DNA from 2 places in the Streptomyces sp. NPDC003016 genome. Region 2 is predicted to be linked to the other one. Evidence: riboswitches for the same ligand, from Rfam matches in the RefSeq annotation. Region 2 holds a riboswitch; the other holds the start of a gene.
What was found. A riboswitch is a leader RNA that binds a small molecule or an ion and turns the genes downstream of it on or off. The one in region 2 is predicted to bind glycine.

Region 1 (8,518 bases), on a different contig from region 2:
CCAGCGCCACCTTGTCGCGCTTGAGCCGCACCCAGGCGATCTTCCATGGCGAGCGGCCTTCGATGGCTTTCGCCGGAACATCGGCCGCGACGTCAACGGCCGCGGTCTCCGCCGCGCTCGTGTCGTGCAGTGGTGCCGTCATCGTGGTGGGGACCCCTCTCGGCTCGGCCGACGGTGGTCGGCCCGCGCCCGCCGCTGTAGCGGCTTGTTCGCATCGCAGGTGCAAGTGGTGCAGAAGGTGGTCGTACAAACGCATGTGACACAGGGAAGGCGGGTCGTACACAGGACCGACGTTCCTTGTTGCGGGAGTCTTCAATGAGCTCGCGATCACCCGCCAGACCTGGCGGGGAATGGATGCGCAACCGTGATGTGGCCTGTGGGCTTCCGCTATCCGAACATCTTGATCGGCTCAGCGGACCACAAGCATCCTTATACCTCAGACCGGACATGCCGCCCAACAGCCCTGATGAGCTGTCGAATTGGGCCGTACGCGTGACCGGTGGAGCCGGTGGAGCCGGTGGAGCGAGCGCGTTCAGTAGGCGCGCGGCGCCGGGTAGCCGTAGCCGCCCTGCGCGGCGGAGGAGGGCGGGGCGGGCGCCTGCGCCTCGCGGTCGTAGAACGGGCGGGCGTTGGCACGCAGCCACATGGAGACCGGGTCGTACGCGTCGGACATCGTGACGGTGGAGACGGGCAGCCCCTCGGGGACCGCGCCGACCGACTGCCGCATCATCGCGCGCACCGCGTCGACGGACTGCGGGCCCGTGTCGTAGAGGTCGAGTCCGATGGCCAGGTACGGCACCCCGAGCGCCGGCTGCACCCAGGCGCGGCGCAGGGCGCGGACCGCGGGCGTACGGTGGGCGTTCTGCGTGAGCAGGGCGTAGAACTGGGGGATCTCGACGGCCGGTTCGGACAGCCGCAGCGGTCCGGCGGGCATCCGGTCGAGCCCGGTGGCGATACGCCGCAGATCGAGCCACGGGATGCCGACGCCGCCGCCGGGAGCGTGCGGGTTCAGCCAGATGCCCCAGCGGTCGGGGAAGAGCGCGCGGGCGACGTCCTGGCCCGTGACCACTTCGTACGCCCGGCTCCAGCCGCTCGCGGCGAGCTCCTGGGCGGAGGTGACGCACGGCGCGTAACCGAGCCCGTCGACCTCCATGTTTCCGTACTGGGCGTCGGGGGAGCCCGCCTGGCCGTGCCAGAGCAGCATCCAGACCCGGCCGCCGGCCGGGTCGGCGAGGGCGCGCAGCAGCGCCTCGTACGCGTCGTACCGCCCGGGTGTCACCTGGCGCAGCATGTGCTCGACCTGCCCGGCCGCCGCAGTGCCTGACGCGCTCACCCTGGGTCCCGCCCCTCTTCGATCCACCGTGTTGCACCAGCTTAAGCGGCAGCACCGACACAGAGCACGAGTCAGGCGCGCGTGTAGAAGGGCCGCACCTTCTCCAGCATCCAGCCCGCGACCGGGTCCTGCGCCACGTCCAGCAGGAGCAGGTTGACCGGCCAGGGCACCTGGACCCGGCCGAGCGCCCGGCCGAGCGCGTCCATCGGGGCGTTCGGGCCGGCGCCCTCCCGGGCCGCCAGCTGTACGCCGACGAACAGTGTCGGGGACCCGCCCTCGATGCTGGCGAGCGCCCTGCGGGCGGTCACCACCACACCGCTCTCCTCGAACTCGCCGGCCGCGGCGGAGAGGAAGTCGACCGGCTCCTGCTGCCAGTCCGGCTCGAAGAGCCGCACCCTGCCCCCGGTGGCCGGCCCGTCCAGCGGCGTACGGCCGGCCCGGCAGAGCTCGGCGACGGCGGGCGGCGGCAGCGGCACCCCGACCACGCCGTCCGGGTTCACGGCGATGCCGAGCTGCGGGGGCAGGCCGCGGGCGAACTCGCGGGCGGGCGCCACGGTGAAGGACATGTGGGGCCCGGCGCACCGGCGCAGCTGCTCCTCGGAGCTGTACACGGGGACGTACGCCTCGCCGTGGAGGTCCAGGGTGGGCAGGTCGAGGCTCGGGGAGTCGGGCCCGCCGCCGTTCGGCAGCGGCACCCACACCTGGCTGCGCCCCAGCACCTCGACGATGCGGGCGCCCGCGGCGGGGGCGCCGACCGAGGCGGCCAGCACTTCTTCGAGTTCGTTGCCGGGCCAGCCGCCTCCGCCGTGCGGGTGGGCGGGCAGGGGGAAGTCTGGGTAGTCCACGGGCACGACCCTAACGCGGCGCCGGCGGCACCCCGCGGGGCTGTTCCCGTAACCGGAGCTCCGTCCCGGCCGGGAAGTCGATCCCCGTCAGCGCCCCCGCCGCGTCCCGGTCCAGCAGCACCGCCGACGCGCACCCGGCGGGGAGCCGGCCGCCCTCCGCGTCCCGGACCAGCCGGCCCACCGCCCGCCGGTGCCGGGCGAACGCGTAGCCCGAGACCCCGCGGCCCCGCTCCTCCTGGCCGGCCCGCGCCACCTGCGGCGTCACGTCGAGCAGCACCAGGTGCAGGGCGACGCCCCGCCGGCGGGCGTCGCGCGCCAGCCAGCGCCGTACCCAGGCGAGCGTGCCGCAGTCGTGGACCACGACGCTCCCGCCGGAGCGCAGGGCCCGCCGCAGCCCGGCGTAGTGGGCGGCCCGTACGAGGGGGCGGTAGAGGGCGTACGGCAGCAGGCGCGGCATGCGCGCCTCCCACCGCTCGCGGACGTCCTGCGAGTCGATGCGGTGCGTCCCCGCCGTCGCCGCACGCCGGATCAGGGTGCTCTTGCCGCTGCCGGGCAGCCCCGAGACGACCACGACGTCGCCGGCCGCGAAGGCCAGCGTGCGCGGGCTGCGCCCGGCGCGTTCGCGCAGGTCGCGGACGGTGGGCACCGGCCGGCGGGTGGTCTCCCTGGCCGGCACGCCCTGTGGTGCGGGCACCGCGCCGTGCGTGGTGCCCGCGGTCGTCACGTACGCACCGGGCCGCTGCAACGTCATCGCACTCCCCCTGTCAGGTGTCCCCGCCCTTTTCCCCACCCTTGCCCAAGAAGTGTAAAGAAAAGGTAATGCGTCACAAGTGATTTGCCGCTGTGTCCAGGTACTGCCCGGCCGTCCCGCCACCGGAGGATGCGTGCAATGATGTGCCCGCCAACTCCATACCGGCCGCTTGAATCCGCGCGGGAGAGTCCGAAGCACGCAGAAGCACTCCAGGAGTGCCCGGTGCCCAGGACGCCGAAGGAGCAAGTCCCTCCCTTGAATCTCTCAGGCCCCGTACCGCGCGGGCGAGGCAGATCTGAAAAGCGGGCCGCCATGTCGCGGCTCCACCCAAGGTGCAAGCCGGGACTCTCCCGGTGAACCTCTCAGGTTCCGATGACAGATGGGGAGGATTGTCCTCACCTGTCATGCCCTGCCCTGGGAGCCCCACACATGAGCAATGCCCCCCGCCACACCGCCCTCGACGCAACTCACCGTTCGCTGGGCGCGACCATGACCGACTTCGCGGGCTGGGACATGCCGCTGCGGTACGCCAGCGAGCGCGACGAGCACAACGCCGTACGGACCCGCGCGGGCCTCTTCGACCTCTCCCACATGGGCGAGATCACCGTCACCGGCCCCCAGGCCGTGAACGCCCTCGACCACGCGCTCGTCGGCAACATCGGCACGATCGGCCCCGGCCGCGCCCGCTACACGATGATCTGCCAGGAGGACGGCGGAATCCTCGACGACCTGATCGTCTACCGGCTCGGTGAGACCGAATACATGGTCGTCGCCAATGCAGGGAACGCCCAGACCGTCCTCGACGCGATCACCGAGCGCGCCGCCGGGTTCGACGCCGTCGTACGGGACGACCGTGACGCGTACGCCCTGATCGCCGTCCAGGGCCCCGAGTCCCCCGGCATCCTGAAGTCCGTCACCGACGCCGACCTCGACGGGCTGAAGTACTACGCCGGTCTGCCCGGCACCGTCGCCGGCGTCCCCGCCCTCATCGCCCGTACCGGCTACACCGGCGAGGACGGCTTCGAGCTCTTCGTCGCGCCGGCCGACGCCGAGCAGCTGTGGCAGGCGCTGACGGACGCGGGCAAGGACGCCGGCCTCGTCCCCGCCGGCCTCTCCTGCCGCGACACCCTGCGCCTCGAAGCGGGCATGCCGCTGTACGGGCACGAGCTGACCACCGCGCTGACCCCCTTCGACGCGGGCCTGGGCCGGGTCGTGAAGTTCGAGAAGGAGGGCGACTTCGTCGGCCGCGCCGCCCTGGAGGCCGCCGCCGAGCGCGCCGAGACCGCGCCCCCGCGCAAGCTGGTCGGCCTGGTCGCCGAGGGCCGCCGCGTCCCGCGCGCCGGCTTCTCCGTGGTCGCCGACGGCAAGGTCGTCGGCGAGGTCACCTCGGGCGCCCCGTCCCCGACGCTGGGCAGGCCGATCGCCATGGCGTACGTCGACGCCGCGCACGCGGCGCCCGGCACCCCCGGCGTCGGCGTCGACATCCGCGGCACGCATGAGCCGTACGAGGTCGTCGCGCTGCCGTTCTACAAGCGCCGGAAGTGACCCCCCGCACAACCTTCCCGTTCACCAGCACTCCCCCGCGTACAGGAGAATTCAGGTCATGAGCAACCCCCAGCAGCTGCGTTACAGCAAGGAGCACGAGTGGCTGTCGACCGCCGAGGACGGCGTCGCGACGGTCGGCATCACGGAGTTCGCGGCCAACGCGCTCGGTGACGTCGTGTACGCCCAGCTCCCGGCGGTCGGCGACACGGTGACCGCGGGCGAGTCCTGCGGCGAGCTGGAGTCGACGAAGTCCGTCAGCGACCTGTACTCCCCGGTCACCGGCGAGATCGTCGAGGCCAACCAGGACGTCGTGGACGACCCGGCGCTGGTGAACTCCGCCCCCTTCGAGGGCGGCTGGCTCTTCAAGGTGCGCGTCGCGGAGGAGCCGGCCGACCTGCTCTCCGCCGACGAGTACGACGCCTTCTCCTCCGGCAACTAAGACCTCGAACGGGACCGTGATGACGCTTCTCAACACTCCCCTCCATGAGCTCGACCCGGACGTCGCCGCCGCCGTCGACGCCGAGCTGCTCCGCCAGCAGTCCACCCTCGAAATGATCGCCTCGGAGAACTTCGCTCCGGTCGCGGTCATGGAGGCCCAGGGCTCCGTCCTCACCAACAAGTACGCCGAGGGCTACCCGGGCCGCCGCTACTACGGCGGCTGCGAGCACGTCGACGTCGTCGAGCAGATCGCCATCGACCGCGTCAAGGCGCTCTTCGGCGCCGAGCACGCGAACGTACAGCCGCACTCGGGCGCCCAGGCCAACGCGGCGGCGATGTTCGCGCTGCTCAAGCCCGGTGACACGATCATGGGCCTGAACCTGGCCCACGGCGGTCACCTGACCCACGGCATGAAGATCAACTTCTCCGGCAAGCTCTACAACGTGGTCGCGTACCACGTGGACGACGCCACCGGTGAGGTCGACATGGCCGAGGTCGAGCGCCTCGCCAAGGAGTCGAAGCCCAAGCTGATCGTGGCCGGCTGGTCCGCGTACCCGCGCCGGCTGGACTTCGCCGCCTTCCGCCGCATCGCGGACGAGGTCGGCGCGTACCTCATGGTCGACATGGCGCACTTCGCCGGGCTGGTGGCCGCGGGCCTGCACCCGAACCCGGTGCCGCACGCCCACGTCGTCACCACGACCACGCACAAGACCCTCGGCGGCCCGCGCGGCGGAGTCATCCTCTCCACCGCCGAGCTCGCCAAGAAGATCAACTCCGCGGTCTTCCCCGGCCAGCAGGGCGGTCCGCTGGAGCACGTCATCGCGGCGAAGGCGGTCTCCTTCAAGGTCGCCGCCTCCGAAGAGTTCAAGGAGCGCCAGCAGCGCACCCTGGACGGCGCCCGCATCCTGGCCGAGCGCCTGGTGCAGCCGGACGTCACCGAGCACGGCGTGTCCGTCCTCACCGGCGGCACGGACGTCCACCTGGTCCTGGTCGACCTGCGGAACTCCGAGCTCGACGGCCAGCAGGCCGAGGACCGTCTCCACGGCCTCGGCATCACGGTCAACCGCAACGCCATCCCGAACGACCCCCGGCCCCCGATGGTCACCTCGGGTCTGCGGATCGGTACGCCGGCCCTGGCCACCCGCGGTTTCCAGGCCGAGGACTTCGCCGAGGTCGCGGACATCATCGCCGAGGCGCTGAAGCCGTCGTACGACGCCGAGGCCCTGTCCGCCCGGGTGACCGCCCTGGCCGGCAAGCACCCGCTTTACCCTGGTCTGAAGTAGTTACGTACGACACAGACTGGAATGCCGGGGCACCGCGCACACTGAACAGTGAGTGCGGTGCCCCGCACCTTGTACCCGCCATTGATCATCTGCACCACCCCGGCAGACAGCGGCGTCTACCCACCCTTAGGAGTTCCCCCGTGGCCATCTCGGTCTTCGACCTGTTCTCGATCGGCATCGGCCCCTCCAGCTCTCATACGGTCGGGCCGATGCGCGCCGCCCGGCTCTTCGCGGGGCGCCTCAAGAACGACGGCCTGATGGCCCACACCACCGCGATACGCGCCGAGCTGTTCGGCTCCCTCGGCGCGACCGGTCACGGCCACGGCACCCCGAAGGCCGTACTGCTCGGCCTGGAGGGGGAGTCCCCGCGCACGGTCGACGTCGAGACCGCCGACGACCGGGTCGAGCGGATCAGGGCGGGCGGGCGCATCAATCTGCTCGGTGTGCACGAGATCGGTTTCGACTTCGACGAGGACCTGGTCCTGCACCGCCGCAAGGCCCTCCCGTACCACGCCAACGGCATGACCCTGTGGGCGTACGACGCCCAGGGCGCGCCGCTGCTGGAGAAGACGTACTACTCGGTGGGCGGCGGCTTCGTCGTCGACGAGGACGCGGTCGGCGAGGACCGGATCAAACTCGACGACACCGTGCTGAAGTACCCCTTCCGGACGGGTGACGAGCTGCTGCGGCTGGCCGGGGAGACCGGGCTGTCGATCTCCGCGCTGATGCTGGAGAACGAGAAGGCCTGGCGGACGGAGCCGGAGATCCGCGAGGGGCTGCTGGAGATCTGGCGGGCCATGCAGGACTGCGTCGCGCGCGGCATGTCCCAGGAGGGCATTCTGCCCGGCGGCCTGAAGGTGCGCCGGCGCGCCGCGAACACCGCCCGCAAGCTGCGCTCCGAGGGCGACCCGCTGGCCCTGTCGATGGAGTGGATCACGCTCTACGCGATGGCGGTCAACGAGGAGAACGCCGCGGGCGGCCGCGTCGTCACCGCCCCGACCAACGGCGCCGCCGGCATCATCCCGGCCGTCCTGCACTACTACATGAACTTCGTACCGGGCGCGGACGAGGAGGGCGTGGTCCGCTTCCTGCTCTCCGCGGGCGCGATCGGCATGCTCTTCAAGGAGAACGCCTCGATCTCCGGCGCCGAGGTCGGCTGCCAGGGCGAGGTCGGCTCCGCCTGCTCGATGGCGGCCGGCGCGCTGGCCGAGGTCCTCGGCGGCACCCCCGAGCAGGTCGAGAACGCGGCCGAGATCGGTATGGAGCACAACCTGGGCCTGACCTGCGACCCGGTCGGCGGCCTGGTCCAGATCCCGTGCATCGAGCGCAACGGCATGGCGGCGGTCAAGGCCGTCACGGCGGCGAAGATGGCGATGCGGGGCGACGGCAGCCACAAGGTCTCCCTGGACAAGGTCATCAAGACCATGAAGGAGACCGGCGCGGACATGTCGGTGAAGTACAAGGAGACCGCGCGCGGCGGTCTGGCGGTGAACATCATCGAGTGCTGAGGGACAGCGCCCGAAGCGGCGGCGCCTGACCTGAAGGGGCGGCACCTGAAGGGGCAGCGTCTGAAGGGGCAGCGTCTGATCAAGGGCTCCCGTCCTCGGGTTCCGCCGTGGCCGTGCGCCGGCCGGTGCGGGGTGCGAGGACGAGGGCGAGGGCGAGTAATACTTTCTTCATGCCCTCACGTATTACGCACGTCCGGCGGGCCACCGCACGGGACGGGAAGCGGCTCACCACGCTGGTGCGGTCTTCCCGCGCCTACGAGGGTCCGTACGCCCCGATGGTCGCCGGGTACCGGGTCGGGCCCGACTACATCGAGGCGCACCGGGTCTTCGTGGCCGTCGGCCCCGACGACCGGGTCCTCGGGTTCTACGCCCTCGTGCTCGACCCGCCGGAGCTCGACCTGATGTTCGTCGCCGACTCCGCCCAGGGGCTGGGCATCGGCCGCCTGCTCGTCGCGCACATGCTCGGTGAGGCGCGCGACGCGGGGGCCGGCCGCGTGCGCGTGGTCGCGCACCCGCCCGCCGAGGGGTTCTACCTCAGTGTGGGCGGTGAGCGGACCGGAACCGAGCCCGCCAACCCGCCCGCGGTGATGTGGGATCGCCCGGAACTCACCATTCCGGTCGGCTGACACCTTCCGGCGGGCGGGTTCCGTTCCGGTCGCGCGGCCATTCGGAGGACTCCCGGGAACCGAGCGGGCCGCACAACCGTTGGCGGGATGGGCAAAGAGATCGTCAAAGGGCGCGGCCCGCGCCGGATTGAGCAGGGATCTTCATGGGTGTCAGTCTCTCCAAGGGCGGCAACGTCTCACTCTCCAAGG
Region 2 (8,518 bases):
GGAGAGATTTGCCGAAACCAGATCATGGCGCCCGAGTGTCGGCAGAATTCCGATCATCACAATGCCGGCGGCGACCTCCTCCGCCTTTCTGTTGGCATACCCCAGGCTGGTGCGCAGCTCCTCCGCCAGCTGATCGAAGACCCGGCCTCCCAGCCGGTGCGGAACAATATTCACTTCCAGATTGAACATTCCGAGTTCGGTCTGGAAATCACTGCTGGCGATCCGGTCGAGGACCTCAGCGTTCATCATCGCCGGCATCCCGTCGGCCCCGGCGAGATTGAGCTCGATCTCCAGTCCCATGAGATTCCTGGGACGGTCGAAGCGCTTCTCCGCCAGCAGCCGCTCCAGCCCCTCCAGGCACTGCTGGAGTTTCCTCCGGTACCGCTGCCGGTCCGACAGATCGAACCCGCCTGCTACGACCTTCTCCCCCATCGAAGTACCCCTCCTCGAGTGGGCGGCTCACAGCATCGGGCATGGACGTCACGATCGATGATGCCCAGACATGCCGATCCGTAACGCCCCACGGCCGCCGAGGACCGAGTACCCTCGGCCGGGAAGCCCAGCGGCACATTCACTCGGCATGCGACAGAAAGCAGATACCAGCGCCCTGCCGTCGGTGAGAAAAGCCGATGATTTCCGGCCTACCGCTTTCGCCGGAACTTTCCAGGCCACGGGCCTGAGCTCCCAGTGAATGGGTAGATTCTCCGCAGGAAAAGGTCCGGATACCGCCTTGCCCGCAATGCCGGCGACCGCTAGTCGAAACATCATGTGAACACATGTCGTATAAACTCCGCAGACGAGGCAGAGAGTTGGCGCCCGGCCATCGTCCCACGGCCCCCCTCTGACCCCGCACCTGCATCACACGCAGACAGCGCCGTCCGCACCGCCCACGTATCACCGTGTCTCCCAAGTGAGAGGCGACCCACCATGCCGCTGCTTGTCCCCTCGGCTCCCGCGCCCGCCCTGCGCAGCGTCCTCGCGGCACTCGGTTCCCCCACCGCCGTCCGGGAGGCCCGTCCCGCGGCCCTCCGTGCGGCCCAGGGACCCCTCAGCCCCGAGTTCCCTCTTCCCGTCCACGTCCTGGACGGGATCATCCCCTCCGGCAGGCCACCGCGCGCCCGGCTGACCGGCTGGCGGTTCCTGATCCGCAGCGGCGACCGCACGGTGGCCGCCGCCGACAGCATGCTCACCCCCGACGGGTGGGCCTTCTCCCATTTCTGTGAGGGCCCGTACATCACCTCCAGCGAGCGCGCGCTGCGTCAGGCCGAGGCGATGACGACGCGCTACCAGCCCCGCCTGCTGTCCGTGCCGGAGCTCTACATGCTCACCCTGTGGCTGCACGACGGCCCCGAAACCCACACCGACGCCTCCGACACGATGCCGCTGCCGACGGACCTGCTCGTGCCCCTGGCGCCCGCGCCGCCCGGCATCGCCTCGCACCGCCCGCACCGGGTCGCCGACCTGCTGCCGCTGCTGACCCACCGGCTCGCACCACCGGCGGCCACCCCGCTCCTCAGCCAGTCCGCCTGACGACAGCGCGACAGCGCGACCAGCCCTCACAAGCTCCTCGCGACGCCCTTCACGTCCCCTGTGCCCCGTGCCCGCTCCGGCACGGGGCACAGTACTGACCCATGCCGACCCGTCCGGACTAGCCCGTACCGGCCACCCCGAACCACCCGAAAATACGCCCCGGTTGAGCTGAACCGCCCGCACGGGTGACGCGTCATCAATCAGTGAGGAGAGCTGTCGTGAAATCCCTGCGGATCGACGTCCGTAGGGCAACACTGGGACCGGACCGATTGATACGGGGGGCGGCCATGAGCACCGCATCGAGCCGCAGGACACTCACCACAACGCAGCGAAAGAACCCTTCCATGTGCCAGCACCAACCAGCCTGCCCGACCGCCGAATCCGCCGATCGGGAAGCCGCCCGTCTCGTGGCACACCATCCGGAGCAGGGCTGGAGCCTGCTGTGCAACGGAGTTCTCGTCTTCGAGGACACCGGCGAACTGCTGCCGGACGGCCAGATCATCGCCCCGCACCGCCCGCTGGACGTCGTCAAGGCCGCGTAGCCCGGCCCGTACGCCGAGTACGGCCGTAGCGCGGTACGACGGAGGGGCCGGTCCGGAGAAATCCTCCGGACCGGCCCCGACGCACATCGGCGCCTCTGCGCCGTCCCCGCGTCCGTCAGTTGTCGTACGCGTCCAGCGGCGGGCACGAGCAGACGAGGTTGCGGTCACCGAACGCGCCGTCGATCCGGCGCACCGGCGGCCAGTACTTGTCCGAGGCCGAGACCCCGGCCGGGAAGACCGCCACCTCACGGCTGTACGCGTGCTCCCACTCGCCGCCCAGCGCGGCCGCCGTGTGCGGCGCGTTGCGCAGCGGGTTGTCGTCCGCGGGCCACTCGCCCGACGCGACCTTCTCGATCTCGCCGCGAATGGCGATCATCGTGTCGCAGAACCGGTCGATCTCCGCCAGGTCCTCGCTCTCGGTCGGCTCGATCATCAGCGTCCCCGCCACCGGGAACGACATGGTCGGCGCATGGAAGCCGTAGTCGATGAGGCGCTTGGCGATGTCGTCCACGCTGACGCCCGTCGCCTTCGACAGCGGCCGCAGGTCGACGATGGCCTCGTGCGCCACCAGCCCGTTGGGGCCGGTGTAGAGCACGGGGTAGTGCGGCTCCAGCCGCTTGGCGATGTAGTTCGCCGCGAGCACGGCGACCTGCGTGGCGCGCTTGAGCCCCTCGCCGCCCATCAGGCGGACGTACGCCCACGAGATCGGCAGAATGCCCGCCGAGCCCCACGGAGCGGCCGAGATGGGCCCCACGCCCGTCTCCGGACCGGCCGTCGGCTGGAGCGGGTGGTTCGGCAGGTACGGCGCCAGGTGGGCCCGTACGCCGACCGGACCGACGCCGGGGCCGCCGCCGCCGTGCGGGATGCAGAAGGTCTTGTGCAGGTTCAGGTGGGACACGTCCCCACCGAACTTGCCCGGCTTGGCGAGTCCGACCAGCGCGTTGAGGTTGGCGCCGTCGACATAGACCTGACCGCCGGCCTCGTGCACCGTCGCGCAGATGTCGGCGACGTGTTCCTCGAACACCCCGTGCGTGGACGGGTAGGTGATCATCAGCACCGACAGCTCGTCGCGGTACTGCTCGATCTTGGCGTGCAGGTCCTCGACGTCGACCTCACCGTCCTCGCGGGTCTTGACCACGACGACCTTCATGCCGGCCATGACCGCGCTCGCCGCGTTGGTCCCGTGCGCGGACGACGGGATCAGGCACACCGTGCGCTGCTCGTCGCCATTGGCCCGGTGGTACGCCCGTACCGCCAGCAGCCCTGCCAGCTCGCCCTGTGAACCGGCGTTCGGCTGGATCGACACCGCGTCGTACCCGGTGACCTCGGCCAGCCGCTCCTCCAGCTCCCGGATGAGCGTCAGGTACCCCTGCGCCTGCTCGACCGGCGCGAAGGGGTGGACCGCCCCGAACTCCGGCCAGGTGACCGGCTCCATCTCGGTGGTCGCGTTCAGCTTCATCGTGCAGGAGCCGAGCGGGATCATGCCGCGGTCGAGCGCGTAGTCGCGGTCGGCGAGCCTGCGCAGGTAGCGCAGCATCGCGGTCTCGGAACGGTGCTGGTGGAAGACGGGGTGCGTGAGGACCTCGTCGCTCCGCAGCAGCCCCTCGGGCAGCGCGTCGGCCGTCTTCGCGTCGAGCGCCTCGATGTCGGCGTCGACCCCGAAGGCCGACCAGACCGCGGCGACCTGCGCGCGGGCCGTCGTCTCGTCGCAGGCGAAGGAGACGTGGTCGGCATCGACCAGGTACAGGTTGACCCCGCCCTCACGGGCCGCGGCGACGACCTCGGCCGCCCTGCCCGGGACCCGCGCGGTCAGCGTGTCGAAGTACGAGCCGTGCACGACCTCGACCCCGCCGGCCCGCAGACCCTCGGCGAGCAGCGTCGCGTACCGGTGCGTGCGGCGCGCGATGCCGCGCAGCCCGTCGGGCCCGTGGTAGACGGCGTACATGCCGGCCATGACGGCGAGCAGCACCTGCGCCGTGCAGATGTTGCTGGTGGCCTTCTCCCGGCGGATGTGCTGTTCCCGCGTCTGGAGCGCCAGCCGGTACGCCTTGTTGCCGTCGGCGTCGACGGAGACACCGACGAGCCGCCCCGGCAGGCTGCGCGCGAACTTCTCACGTACGGCCATGAACCCGGCGTGCGGGCCGCCGAAGCCCATCGGCACACCGAAGCGCTGGGTGGTGCCCACCGCGATGTCCGCGCCGAGCTCGCCGGGCGAGGTCAGCAGCGTCAGCGCCAGCAGGTCGGCGGCGACGGTGACGATCGCACCGAGCTCGTGCGCCTGCTCGATGACGGGCTGGATGTCCCGTACGGCGCCCGAGGCGCCCGGGTACTGAAGCAGCACGCCGAAGACACCGCGCCCGGCGACCTCGGCCGGAATGCCTCCGGACAGATCGGCGACGACGACGTCGACACCGGTCGGCTCCGCACGCGTCCGGATGACGGCCACGGTCTGCGGCAGCGTGTCGGAGTCGATCAGGAAGACGCCGTTCTTGACCTTGCCGACGCGGCGCGAGAGCGCCACGGCCTCGGCGGCCGCGGTGCCCTCGTCGAGCAGGGAGGCGCCCGAGGTCGGCAGACCGGTCAGATCGGCGACCATCGTCTGGAAGTTGAGCAGCGCCTCCAGCCGGCCCTGCGAGATCTCCGGCTGGTAGGGCGTGTACGCCGTGTACCAGGCCGGGTTCTCCATGACGTTGCGCAGGATCACCGGCGGCGTGAAGGTGCCGTAGTAGCCGAGCCCGATCATCGGGGCGAGCACCTGGTTGCGGTCCGCGAGCGTACGCAGCTCGGCCAGGACCTCGGCCTCGGTGCGGGCGTCGGGCAGCCCGAGCGCCTCGGCGCTCTTGATGGCGTCCGGCACCGCGGCCGCGGTCAGCTCGTCGAGCGAGCCGTACCCGACCTGGGCGAGCATCTTGGCCTGAGCTCCGGCATCGGGCCCGATGTGGCGCTGCTCGAAGGGGATGCCACGCTCGAGCTGCGAGAGCGGAATGCGGTGTGCGGTCATCTGCGGAAGGCCTCCTGGTCTGACGCGACCTGCGAGGGGCACCACGGCACGGGTGCCCGGACGGCCTCCCCCTCTGTCATCTCAACCTGAGAGCTTCACCGGAAGACCGTACGGACATCGCTGACGTCGAAGGTCGTTCCGGCTTTCACCGTCGGTGAGGAAGGGAGCCGCGACAGGTGCTGTGCTGCTCTCCAGCACATGCCCGCCCGACGCCCGCCCTGCTTTCCAGAGTGACCTCGTCCGTGCGGTACGGGGGCCTGAGAGATTCCGGGGAGGATTTGCTCCTTCGGCGTCCCCGGCATGTTCACCGGCGACTCTCCCGCACGGGGTCAGCAGCCATTTGCCAGCCTACCAGCGGGCCTCGTCACAGATCCCTCGAGTGGCCGAGTCCACAGTTGTGGCCTTTCGTAGGGTCTACGGAGCAGCTGCGATCAGTTGGAGGGACCGTGCAGACCGACATCGATCCGCGCAGTCTGATCGGCCGGAAGGCGTTCGACCGCAATGGCACCAAGATCGGAACGGTGGACGAGGTGTACCTCGACGACGCCACGGGGGAACCCGAATGGGCAGCCGTACGCACCGGCCTCTTCGGCCGCGACGCCTTCGTCCCCCTGGAGCCCAGCACGGTCGTGAACGACTCCCTCCGCGTCCCCTACGACCGCTCGCTGATCAAGGACGCCCCGGACTTCGGCGTCGGCCGCCACCTCTCCCCCGAGCAGGAACTCCAGCTCTACCACCACTACGGGCTCGACATCTCCTCCCCCGCCCCCGGCCGGGACTTCGGCCGGCTGGCCGGTGACGACCCCGCCTGATCCCCGGCCGCCCTCACCAGCGGGAGCGGATCCGACGGCACCAGATCCGGATCGTCCACCTTGAAGGTCCGCACCCGCCCGGGCGCCGACGTCGGCTCCTCGAACCGCACGGTGACCCGTCCGACCCCGCTGCCCTGCACCCATCCCGCTCCGTACGCGACGTGCCGCACGTCCTGCCCGGCCAGCCACCGGCGCTCCGGCGGCGGCTCGGGCACCGGCGCCGCCAGCACCCCGCCGCCGCCCGGGTCCGTCTGCACGGCTTCTTCCGCCGACTGCGACTCCGCCTGCGCCCGCTCACCGGCCGCCTGGGCGAAAAGGTCTTCCTGCGTGAAGTCGGCGAGCCCGGTGACCCCCACCCCGAGCAGCCGCACCCCGCCCGTGGTGTCCACCGACTCCAGCAGCCGTCCTGCGGCCTCGCGCACCACTGCGGGGTCGTCCGTCGGCCCCCGCAGCGTCTCGGAACGCGTCAGCGTCGAGAAGTCGTACCTCCGCACCTTGAGGACCACCGTCCTGCCCGAGCGCCCGGCCGCCCGCAACCGCTGCACACACCGGTCGGACAGCCGGACCACTTCAGTCCTGATCCTGACCCGGTCGTGCAGGTCCACCTCGAAGGTGTCCTCGACCGACACCGATTTCGCGTCCCGCTCGGCCACCACGGGCCGGTCGTCGTGCCCGACGGCCATCCGGTACAGCGAGACCCCGTGCGCCTTCCCCAGCAGCCGTACGAGCTCGTCCTCGCCCGCTTCCACCAGGTCGACGACGGCCGTCATCCCCGCCCGCCGAAGGTGCTCCCCGGTGGCGGGCCCGACCCCCGGCAGTGTCCGTACGGGCATCGGCCCCAGCAGCTCGCGCTCGGTGCCCGGCTCTATCAGCGTCAGCCCGTCCGGCTTGGCCTGCTCCGACGCGATCTTCGCGAGCATCTTGGAGCCCGCGAGCCCCACGGACCCCGTGAGCCCCGTGACCGCCCGGATGTCCGCCCGCAGCCGCTCTCCGGCCCTGCGGGCGGAAGCCGAATCGTCGGCCACCCCGCCCGCCTCCAGATCGACGAAGGCCTCGTCGAGACTCAGCGGCTCCACCAGCGGGGAGAGCCGGCCGAGGAGCTCCATGACCTGTTCGCTCACGGAACGGTAGAGGGAGAAGCGCGGCATCAGATAGGCGGCGTTCGGGCACAGCCGACGGGCCTGGGCCACCGGCATCGCGGAATGCACCCCGAAGCGCCTGGCCTCGTACGAGGCGGTGGCGACGACCCCGCGGGTCCCGATGCCGCCGACCACCACCGGCTTTCCGCGCAGACTCGGCTTCGCCGCCTGCTCTGCGGCGGCGTAGAAGGCATCCATGTCGAGATGCAGGATGGTGGGCGCGGCTCTCACACCACCGATGCTGCCGTACGGCACTGACAATCGGCGGCCGGCAGCACGGCAGGGGGCCGGACCGCCCGTCAGACCGCCTTGTTGCGGCGCCGGGCGAGTTCGTCGGTGGGGTTGTGGCCCACCAGCGTCTCGCCCGTGTCGACGCGCTCGCCGTGCAACTGGGACAGCGCACTCTCCACGTCCCGCCAGACCACGCCCACGGCGATCCCGAACACGCCCTGCCCGCCCTGGAGGAGTTCGACGACCTCGTCGGGCGACGAGCACTCGTACACCGTCGCGCCGTCGCTCATGAGCGTCATCCGCTCGAGATCCTGAAACCCGCGGGCCCGCAGGTGCTGGACGGCGGCCCGGATGTTCTGCAGTGCGACACCGGTGTCCAGGAACCGCTTGACGATCTTGAGGACGACGACGTCGCGGAAGCTGTAGAGACGCTGTGTACCCGACCCGTAAGCGGGCCGCACGCTCGGCTCGACCAGCCCCGTGCGCGCCCAGTAGTCAAGCTGCCGGTACGTGATCCCAGCCGCCGCACAGGCGGTCGGCCCCCGGTATCCGACGCTGTCCGTGCTGTCGGCCGCCGCTGTCCCGCCCATGGCCGACGTCACGCTCTGCCGCCCCGCCAGAGGGCCGACCGCACTGCCGTGAAGCGGATACGGCCCGCCCGCCACCGTACCGTCGCCGCTGCTTCTCACGCCGACCTCCGTCCTTGACCTGCCCTGTCGACGGTAGGCAGTCACCCGGGGTGCGTCAACGATCGCCACACTCGGCACGCCGAGTGATAATCACCCTGAGAGTGGTTTCCCGTGCCCCACTCCAGGGAAAGGCTACTCGAATGCGCGGACAGCCCCTGGTGCACGGCTCACTGGCTGTTGGTCCCGAAGTCCTCGGGAGAGATCTGGTCGAGGAACTCACGGAACTTCTCCACCTCGTCCTCCTGCTCGTCGGGGATCGCGATGCCCGCGTCGTCCAGCACACCGTCACTGCCGTAGATCGGCGTTCCGGTGCGCAGCGCCAGCGCTATGGCGTCCGAAGGCCTCGCACTGACCTCGACTCCACTGGCAAAGACCAGTTCAGCGTAGAAGACCCCTTCCCGCAGGTCGGTGATGCGGACTTCGGTGAGCTCCTGGCCGACCGCTTCGAGTACATCCTTGAAGAGATCATGGGTCAGCGGCCTGGCAGGGGCCATCCCCTGCTGGGCAAAGGCGATCGCGGTCGCCTCCCCCGGCCCGATCCAGATGGGGAGGTACCGATCGCCTCCCACTTCAC

Region 1: linked by a shared signal. The riboswitch ahead of gcvT (glycine cleavage system aminomethyltransferase GcvT) and the one ahead of gcvP (aminomethyl-transferring glycine dehydrogenase) in region 2 are both predicted to bind glycine.

What each region holds. Positions count from the first base shown of each region.
Region 1 covers NZ_JBSFTV010000008.1:51,019-59,536, reverse strand. Annotated here, with positions in the region: gene ACWDZ4_RS08925 (ABC transporter permease) at 1-142, opposite strand, end outside; gene ACWDZ4_RS08920 (enhanced serine sensitivity protein SseB C-terminal domain-containing protein) at 533-1,333, opposite strand; gene ACWDZ4_RS08915 (enhanced serine sensitivity protein SseB) at 1,405-2,178, opposite strand; gene ACWDZ4_RS08910 (AAA family ATPase) at 2,189-2,929, opposite strand; glycine riboswitch at 3,100-3,218, shown strand; glycine riboswitch at 3,219-3,318, shown strand; gene gcvT (glycine cleavage system aminomethyltransferase GcvT) at 3,359-4,474, shown strand; gene gcvH (glycine cleavage system protein GcvH) at 4,533-4,913, shown strand; gene glyA (serine hydroxymethyltransferase) at 4,933-6,195, shown strand; gene ACWDZ4_RS08890 (L-serine ammonia-lyase) at 6,336-7,703, shown strand; gene ACWDZ4_RS08885 (GNAT family N-acetyltransferase) at 7,874-8,329, shown strand; gene ACWDZ4_RS08880 (TerD family protein) at 8,473-8,518, shown strand, end outside.
Region 2 covers NZ_JBSFTV010000049.1:7,463-15,980, reverse strand. Annotated here, with positions in the region: gene ACWDZ4_RS30595 (glutamate-cysteine ligase family protein) at 1-432, opposite strand, end outside; gene ACWDZ4_RS30590 (hypothetical protein) at 928-1,530, shown strand; gene ACWDZ4_RS30585 (DUF5999 family protein) at 1,875-2,072, shown strand; gene gcvP (aminomethyl-transferring glycine dehydrogenase) at 2,188-5,073, opposite strand; glycine riboswitch at 5,309-5,405, opposite strand; gene ACWDZ4_RS30575 (PRC-barrel domain-containing protein) at 5,520-5,885, shown strand; gene ACWDZ4_RS30570 (DNA polymerase IV) at 5,813-7,255, opposite strand; gene ACWDZ4_RS30565 (MerR family transcriptional regulator) at 7,324-7,944, opposite strand; gene ACWDZ4_RS30560 (bifunctional nuclease family protein) at 8,112-8,518, opposite strand, start outside.